DNA from 4 places in the Serratia sp. AS12 genome. Region 1 is predicted to be linked to each of the others. Evidence: predicted binding sites of a transcription regulator. Region 1 holds the regulator's gene; each other region holds the start of a gene.
The links. Region 1 encodes CRP, which controls carbon source genes, mostly activating them, when cyclic AMP is high. Its sites were predicted from a motif close to ATGTGANNNNNNTCACAT; they were not measured.

Region 1 (2,205 bases):
GCGGATAATCGCCTCGGCCTGGCTTTGCTCCACCAGTTTTTGCACTTCTTCCGGCAGGTGCAGGCTGACGGTAATGTGTTCTTGTAAATCCAGCGCGACCTGAAAGGTTCGCTGCAGGCGTTTTTGCTCGAGATTATTGGCGTGCGGCAAAAAGTTGAGCTGCTGATACAGCAAGCTGATCAGGTCCATCACTTTTTGCTGGCGCACCAGCAATGGCGGTAACGCGGTTTGCGGATCGGTATGTTGGGTTAACAGGGAATACTTGGCTTCAAAGTAGTCCGCCAGTTCCAGATAAAGCTGGCTCAGCGATTCGCGCATCGGCTGTTCTTTCCACAGCTTGAACCAGAACCAGGTGAACAGGCCGTACCAGGCGGTACCCACCACATACAGTAAGGGGGCGTACCACAGTGGCACCGTGCCGGCCATGCTGAGAGAAAAGATGGCGGCGATCAACGCGGCGGGGAGCAGGCGGGCATGTAATGGGCTGATTTCGCCGCTGACACCGAGCAGCAGAGCCAGGCCAAGCATCAACGCCGGCAGCGGCAATTGCCAGAGCAACGCCTGTTGCAGCAACAGGCTGCTGAGTGCAAACAGTGAACCGCCGACGATCAGGCGTTTGAAAAAACGTTTGTGGGGCGTGTCCAGCCCGGCGATGTTACAGCAGGCGGGAACCAGGGAAAACAGCAGGCCGAGTTGCAGGTGGCCGATCAGCAGGCCAAGGAGCACCGGCAGACACAGCACCAGCGTTTGCCGCAGTGCGTAATTGACTTCCGGGTGGTAAATCAGTCGACGCCACATGATCGGTCGGGGCATAAAAAAACGGCGCGAATCATCGCGCCGTTTTTTCAGTGATTAACGCGTGCCGTAAACGACAATGGTTTTGCCGTGGGCGGAGATCAGGTTTTGATCTTCCAGCATTTTCAGAATGCGGCCGACGGTTTCACGTGAACAACCGACGATCTGACCAATTTCCTGGCGGGTGATTTTGATCTGCATGCCGTCGGGGTGGGTCATGGCATCGGGCTGTTTCGCCAGGTTCAGCAACGTTTGCGCGATGCGGCCGGTAACGTCCAGGAAAGCAAGGTTACCCACTTTCTCTGAGGTCACTTGCAGGCGGCTTGCCATCTGCGCTGACAGGCGCATCAGGATGTCCGGGTTGACCTGAATCAGTTGGCGGAATTTCTTGTAAGAAATCTCAGCCACTTCACAGGCGGTTTTCGCCCTGACCCAGGCGCTACGCTCCTGGCCTTCTTCAAATAATCCAAGCTCGCCGATGAAATCCCCCTGGTTAAGGTAGGACAGGATCATCTCTTTACCTTCTTCATCTTTAATCAGCACCGCGACGGAGCCTTTTACGATGTAGTAAAGCGTTTCGGCTTTTTCACCTTGGTGAATCAGCGTACTTTTGGATGGATATTTGTGGATATGGCAATGAGACAGGAACCATTCGAGTGTAGGGTCTGTTTGCGGTTTGCCGAGAACCATTCGCTGTTATCCTCTGTTGTTATCGCTGCCTTGTGTCACAGGGGTCAGAGTTCCCTGTAAAACGTGCTGTCGCCGTTGTTTTAAGGGTGGCTGGCAGCAGGTTTTGAGGCGTGTCATAAATATACGCTGTTGCTCTAGCATATTAACTTGCCGGGAGAGCTGCAAGCTACATTCTATTAACATACCGGTAAAGGAGCCTTTCTCTGGGAGTTTCCCTGAAATCAGTGTCCCGGAAAGATTTATTGCGGCTCTGTTTGTAGCACAGAGTGAGGCGGGTGTCTCGTGTTGTCTTGCTCGCGCATGACTAGCATCAGGTTCCGTTGCCAGTTTCTATGCGAAAGCGTACTCTGATTTTAAGAAATTAATCGGAGTGACCAATATGCAGGCAAGAGTTAAGTGGGTGGAAGGGTTGACGTTTCTGGGGGAATCCGCGTCTGGCCATCAGGTGTTGATGGACGGCAACGCCGGCGATAAAGCACCCAGCCCGATGGAAATGGTGTTGATGTCGGTGGGGGGATGCAGCGCTATCGACGTGGTGTCGATCCTGAAGAAAGGGCGTAATGATGTGCGTGATTGCGAGGTAAAATTGACCTCCGAACGGCGTGAAGAAGTGCCGCGCATCTTTACCCATATCAACCTGCATTTTATCGTGACCGGCAAAGATCTGACCGACAATATCGTGGAACGTGCGGTGAACCTCTCCGCCGAGAAATACTGCTC
Region 2 (2,205 bases), 2.0 Mb from region 1:
GGCGGGCGCGAGAGGTCGCCTGCTTGGATTTGGAAGCGTTGGCGCTGAAGCGGCTCACGAACGATTGCAGTTCGTTAATCTGTGCCTTCTTCTTGGCGTTGTCCGCAACCAGACGCTCACGCGCCTGAGTGGCCGCGGTCATGTATTCGTCGTAGTTACCCGGGTAAACGCGCAGCTCGCCGTAGTCCAGATCCGCCATGTGAGTACAGACCATGTTCAGGAAGTGACGGTCGTGCGAAATGATGACCATGGTGCTGTTACGATCGTTCAGCACCTGCTCCAGCCAGCGAATGGTATCGATGTCCAGGTTGTTCGTCGGTTCGTCGAGCAACAGGATCTCCGGATCGGAGAACAGCGCCTGCGCCAGCAATACGCGCAGTTTGAAGCCCGGCGCGATCTCGCTCATTGGGCCGTAATGCTGTTCAACCGGGATGCCTACGCCAAGCAGCAGTTCGCCGGCGCGCGCTTCTGCGGTGTAACCGTCCATCTCGCCGTAAGCCACTTCCAGATCGGCCACTTTATAGCCGTCTTCTTCGCTCATTTCGGCCAGACCGTAAATGCGGTCACGCTCTTCCTTCACCGCCCACAGCTCGTGGTGGCCCATGATGACGGTGTCCAGCACGCTGTATTGTTCGAAAGCGAACTGATCCTGACGCAGTTTGCCCAGGCGTTCGTTCGGATCGAGGAACACGTTGCCGCCGCTCGGCACCAGATCGCCACCCAGGATTTTCATAAAGGTGGATTTGCCGCAGCCGTTGGCCCCGATCAAACCGTAGCGGTTACCGCCGCCAAACTTGACGGAGATGTTTTCAAACAACGGCTTACTGCCAAACTGCATAGTGATGTTGTTAGTGCTTAACACAGCGCTCGCTCTTCATATCATTGGGAATGTGATTTGGCGCGCATTATGCCATAACGAGGATAAGAGATCGCGGGAAGTTTCGGTGACAATTTGAGCAAAGGTGCGGCGGCAGAGGATCATGCGGTTAACCCGACATGCCGGGCCCATGGCTCGGCGCAATGCAAGCTGCTCGCTGACGGAGGGATCTCGGTGAAACTATTACCGCTTGAAGGTTGCCATGGGCACTTCCCCAAAAAATAGAGTAATTCAGTAAATACACTCACATGCATCCATGATTTAAAATGCCAAAATATAAATATTTAAATTTTTCTTTTCTTAAAATGTCTGCTTTCAATATCGAAACATCATCATCCCACTCTTTTTCAAAAATGGATTTGACGTCATTATTATTTAGTTTACCTAGTTGCTTCAATCCACAAGCTGCATAGAGTTTACTTTCTGGCGTTGCCTTGGGATTATTGGCTATTCTCAGGAAAATATCAGTTGCTCCTTTGCTTTTAAGAATATCTATTACAGCAACTTCTCCTTCACTAACCTTGCCAGCAAAGCTATTCATTCCTAAAGAAAAATAACCAATCTGGGATAAGTTGGTTTCTATAGTTTCATAATTTTTTTCATTTGCGTAGCCATAGAGAGAACATAACGAAGTGAAAAACAAAGTAGCAACGATAAAAATCATTTTCATAAATCCCACCTGCATTCACAAATCATTTACCTTATACCAACCTAACCACATAAATAAAATTATTGCAAATAGAAAACTTATAGCCGTATTAATAACATGACTCATTAAAATATATAAAATAGCTTGATTCATACACTCTTATACGTTAACTAGCCATGACCTTGCTTTTCTTCGGCCATTTTTGAAATATCCCCATTCCCCGAACATGCCGAATGCGATAATCCCCCATCCGGCATACTGACTCGTTAATCGGGAAAACAGCCGTTGATGTGCGAGTAAGGCGCTGCATCACCGAACAGCGGTTCGGAACTGCCATCGGTCAGAAAACCTGCCGCCAATCTGGCGGTGTGCGTCCAGAGGCTTTGCGGGATCCATGAGCCGACGCTCACCCGGCGTACGCCAAGCGCAGCGAGTTGCTCCGCCGGCAAAAGACCAGGCCAGGCGATCACATTAAGCAGCAGATCGGTTTGGCCGGCAATGTCACGGATCTCTTCCGGATCCGTCACACCCAAAACAAACAACCCATCAGCCCCGGCCTCGCGGTAACCCTGGGTGTGGCTGACGGTGCAGATTGGCAAAAACGGCGGCGTTATTGTGAGTGTCCATAAGGTTCTCCCGATAAAAAACGCATTCTAACCATCATCAATCTGGATGATAA
Region 3 (2,205 bases), 2.1 Mb from region 1:
TATGTACAGCAATTGTTATCGGATCATGAGGTAAATTGGCGTAATTATCGACGATCACGCCCTAATTTAACTAAAGAAAGTGTTTTAAGACGTGAATGCCATTGTAATCGGCTTACGGGGCTGTTAACAGCGGTGCCGGGCGGCACCGCCGTGATCGGGATCAGAAAGTGATGCGGCTGACGTTTTGGCAACCCAGCGCTTCCAGGGTGGCACGGGTCGCGTCCCACTGGGTGAGGATAGCGGTTTGTGGCTCAGCCAGTACCGCGCGGCGGATTTTCCGGCAGTCGCGTCCGGAGACGTTCAGCAGAATCAACGCAGCTTGCAGCGGCGGCAGGCTTGGGTTAAAGGCAGCGTTCTCCGCATAGCGCCCGGCGTAAATCGTGCCGTCTTCGGCCTCCAGCGCGACACCGCTGTGGGCGTTGCTGTAGGGCGCATGGCTCTGGTTAGCGGCGGCCAGCGCGGCTTTCTCCAGTTCGTCAGACAGCGTCAACTGGTAGCCCTGATCGACCCGGTCCATCAGCAGCGTGGCGATATCCAGATCTTTCGGGCCGAACGAATCCGGCAGATAGTCGCCAAGCGTGGCAGGCTCACGGCCGGGCAGGCGAATTTGCAGGCCGGCACCGCTGTTCAGTTCGTTCATAAACTGACGGCAGTGGCCGCAAGGCGTGTAGTTAACGGTGATCGAGACCAGGCCAGGTTCACCGCGTAACCAGGCGTGGGTCACGGCACACTGTTCTGCATGAATGGTTTGTTGCATCGGCGCACCGCTGAACTCCATATTGGCGCCAAAATAGAGATTGCCGCTCTGGCCGCGGGCAATGGCACCGACGTGGAAATGAGAGATCGGCGCTAACGAGCAGGCGGCCGCCAAAGGCAGCAGGGCAAATGCCAGAGCATCATCATCCAGCCCGCAGCGCTGCTTGATCGCGTCTACCTGCTCCGCTCTGAACATGGCCGGGAAATCGGGCGCATCAAAATAAGGCAGCAGGATGGATTGCAATGTCGCGGACAGTTCGCCGAAAGCAGTGTGAAAACGCGGATGCATAGAAAATCTCTCTACAGGTTAACGGGATAACATTTTAGGCAGCCTTGAAGCAATAAAGTGTGATTTATATCTCTTTATTGATGAAATCAATGCAATGAAAACGATAAATGCGAGATGTATCGCAAGTTTATAACCCGTTAACCGAACAAATGCAGTAGCACCGGGAAGACAAAGGGCGCCAGCAGCGAAGTAATAATCCCGCAGATCACCAGCGCCAGCGAACTGAAAGCGCCTTCCTGATAGTCCATTTCCGCACAGCGTGCCGTGCCTATGGCATGCGAAGCGGTGCCCATCGCCAGGCCGCGTGCCGAACGGGTGGTGATTTTCAGCCCTCTGAACAACGAATGACCAAATACCGACCCGAAGATGCCGGCGAAAATAACGCAGACGGCACTGATTGCGGGGATGCCGCCAAGGGATCCCGCTACCGCCATGGCGATCGGCGTAGTGACGGATTTCGGCATGATTGACGCGGCAATCTCGGGCGTTGCGCCCATCCACAGCGCGATGGCGCCGCCGCTGATCATCGCCGTCATGCTGCCGATAAAGCACACTGCGATAATCGACTTCCAGCGGGCGCGGATCTGATGCAACTGCTCATACAGCGGGAAGGCTAGCGCCACCACCGCCGGTTGCAGCAAATCGTTGAGAATTTTGCTGCCCTGAAAATAGCGTTCATAGGGAACGCCGGTCAGCAGCAGCAGGGGAATGATCACCGCCATGGAAACCAGCAACGGGTTCAGCAGCGGCATCTTCAGCCGCTGAGCCAGCCAGCGAGCCGCAAAGTAGACCAACAGCGTCAACGGCAATGACCACCAGATTTCATGGATCATTTTTTACCCTCCGCAGGATCGTCACTGCCGATGATTTTACGTTCACGGTGAAAATAATGAGAGGTGCAGGCGACGACGATAAGCACCATCAGGGTGCTGATAACGCAGGAAACCACCAGCGGGCTGAGATGTTCGATGATTTCATCGTAATAGTTCATCACGCCGACGCCAATCGGCACGAACAGCAGCACCATATAACGGATCAGCAGATGACAGCCGGGCTTGACCCATTTCGCCGGCAAAATTTGGCTGGAGAGCAGGGCAAACAGGATCAGCATGCCGATAATGCTACCGGGAATGGCGATCGGCAGTAGCGCTGCGATGGCA
Region 4 (2,205 bases), 1.1 Mb from region 1:
GCGCTCCGGCATGGTCATATCGTGGAAATAAATGGTCATCGCCAGCGCGGCGATCTGACCTTCTGAAACCACATTGTCACGGATCCCATTGATGAAAAAGCGGATTTCCGCCTCGTTCAACGGCTGACCGTCACGTTTTTTACGAATAATTTCTTGTGCCAGGAACAAAGCATCCCCCTGATTGAGCGAATGTAGGGTGCAGGCAGGCGCTGCATCGCGCCTTGCCGACGTTATCGATCAGTAACCGCTTCCAGACGCTGCGGTGCTGTGGCCCAGCGTCGTCAGCAGGCTGGCTAACAGGCTGGAAGCGCCGAAACGGAAATGACGCGCATCGGCCCAGCCTTCACCCAGAATACGATCGGCAAGTTGCAGATAATGCAGCGCATCTTCTGCCGTGCGCACGCCGCCGGCCGGCTTGAAACCCACCGTTTTGGCGACGCCCAGATCGCGGATCGCCGACATCATCAGCTCTGCGCTTTCCAGCGTGGCGTTGACCGGCACTTTGCCGGTAGAGGTTTTGATAAAATCGGCACCGGCGTTAATGGCAATTTCCGATGCCTTGCGGATCAGATTGGCCTGCTTCAACTCACCGGTTTCAATAATCACTTTCAGCAGCACATTGGCCGCCTGGCAGGCTTGCTTGCATTGCTTCACCAGCTCAAAACCGACCTGCTCATTACCGGCGATCAACGCGCGGTACGGGAACACCACGTCGACTTCGTCGGCACCATAGGCGATAGCCGCACGGGTTTCCGCCAGCGCAATGTCGATATCGTCGTTGCCATGCGGAAAATTGGTGACGGTCGCGATGCGGATGTCCGGCGTCCCTTGCTCACGCAGAGCCTTGCGCGCCACCGGAATAAAGCGCGGATAAATGCAGATGGCCGCCGTATGGCCAGCCGGGCTGTTGGCCTGACGACACAGCGCGATCACTTTCTCATCGGTGTCGTCATCGTTCAGCGTGGTTAAATCCATCAGGGCCAGCGCACGTTGCGCTGCTGCGGTTAATTCGGTCATAAAACTCTCCAACTGCGAACCTGGGTGTTGGCGAGCGGACTTGGTTCCTTGAAGATAGCGCTGGGGAACGGGTTCCCACGGCGGCAACTGAGATCCTTCTCACCGCACTTGGCCCTGCATATCGTGCAGGGTCAGTAATAGCTATTTGAACACGATCGCCCGGGGCAATTCGCGCTCAGAGTCACACTATATGAAATAACACTGTAACAGGCCGGAATTATATGTGAAGAACATCACAAAATAACGCGATATCGTTCACAAATTCGCTAAAGAAACGGACGCAGGCAACGGGCACGGCATCATGTGCCCGTCTTAGAGTATAGGCGGTGTCTCGCAATAGGGCGTGGCGCACTAGTGCAGAACTATGCCAGGCTTACAGCGCCAAAAAGAACCCGGCGATGGTCGCGCTCATCAGGTTGGAGAGCGTGCCGGCCGCGACCGCCTTCAGGCCGAAGCGCGCGATGTCGTGACGACGGTTCGGCGCCATGCTGCCCAAGCCGCCAAGCAGGATCGCCACCGATGACAGGTTGGCAAAGCCGCACAGCGCAAAAGAGATGATCGCCTTGGTATGCGTCGACAGCACCTGCAACCCTTCCGCCGCCACCACGTCGTCCGGGCGCAAATAGGCGCCGAAGTTCATGTAAGCGACAAATTCATTGACGATAATCTTCTGGCCGATAAACGAGCCGGCGGTCATCGCCTCATGCCAAGGTACGCCAATCAGGAAGGCGATCGGCGAGAAGACCCAACCGAGCATCAACTCAAGCGACAGCTGCGGGTAGTCGAACCAACCACCGATACCGCCGAGAATGCCGTTCAGCAAGGCGATCAGCGCGATAAACGCCAGCAACATGGCGCCGACGTTCAACGCCAACTGCATGCCGGATGCCGCGCCGGACGCCGCCGCATCGATCACGTTGGCCGGGCGGTCATCTTCGGCGATCAGTTTCGTCGCATCGTCTTTATCGTGGGTTTTTTCGGTTTCCGGCACCATCAGTTTGGCGAACAACAACCCGCCCGGCGCGGCCATGAACGACGCGGCAATCAGGTATTCCAGCGGTACGCCCATCTGAGCATAGCCGGCCAGCACCGAACCGGCTACCGAGGCCAGGCCACCGCACATGACGGCGAAAAGTTCTGACTGGGTCATGGTGGCAATATACGGACGCACCACCAGCGGGGCTTCGG

Region 2: a site for CRP is predicted at 889-906, ahead of SERAS12_RS07650 (ABC-F family ATPase). Genes of this name have one in related genera too.
Region 3: a site for CRP is predicted at 1,103-1,120, ahead of cdd (cytidine deaminase). Genes of this name have one in related genera too.
Region 4: a site for CRP is predicted at 1,239-1,256, ahead of deoC (deoxyribose-phosphate aldolase). Genes of this name have one in related genera too.

What each region holds. Positions count from the first base shown of each region.
Region 1 covers NC_015566.1:5,036,301-5,038,505, reverse strand. Annotated here, with positions in the region: gene SERAS12_RS23360 (YccS/YhfK family putative transporter) at 1-798, opposite strand, end outside; gene crp (cAMP-activated global transcriptional regulator CRP) at 853-1,485, opposite strand; gene SERAS12_RS23350 (OsmC family protein) at 1,865-2,205, shown strand, end outside.
Region 2 covers NC_015566.1:1,623,613-1,625,817, reverse strand. Annotated here, with positions in the region: gene SERAS12_RS07650 (ABC-F family ATPase) at 1-862, opposite strand, end outside; gene mchS3 (MchS3 family protein) at 1,122-1,547, opposite strand; gene SERAS12_RS07640 (isocitrate lyase/phosphoenolpyruvate mutase family protein) at 1,793-2,125, opposite strand.
Region 3 covers NC_015566.1:1,651,993-1,654,197, forward strand. Annotated here, with positions in the region: gene cdd (cytidine deaminase) at 161-1,045, opposite strand; gene SERAS12_RS07780 (CidB/LrgB family autolysis modulator) at 1,183-1,878, opposite strand; gene SERAS12_RS07785 (CidA/LrgA family protein) at 1,875-2,205, opposite strand, start outside.
Region 4 covers NC_015566.1:665,480-667,684, reverse strand. Annotated here, with positions in the region: gene deoA (thymidine phosphorylase) at 1-168, opposite strand, end outside; gene deoC (deoxyribose-phosphate aldolase) at 238-1,017, opposite strand; gene SERAS12_RS03070 (NupC/NupG family nucleoside CNT transporter) at 1,391-2,205, opposite strand, start outside.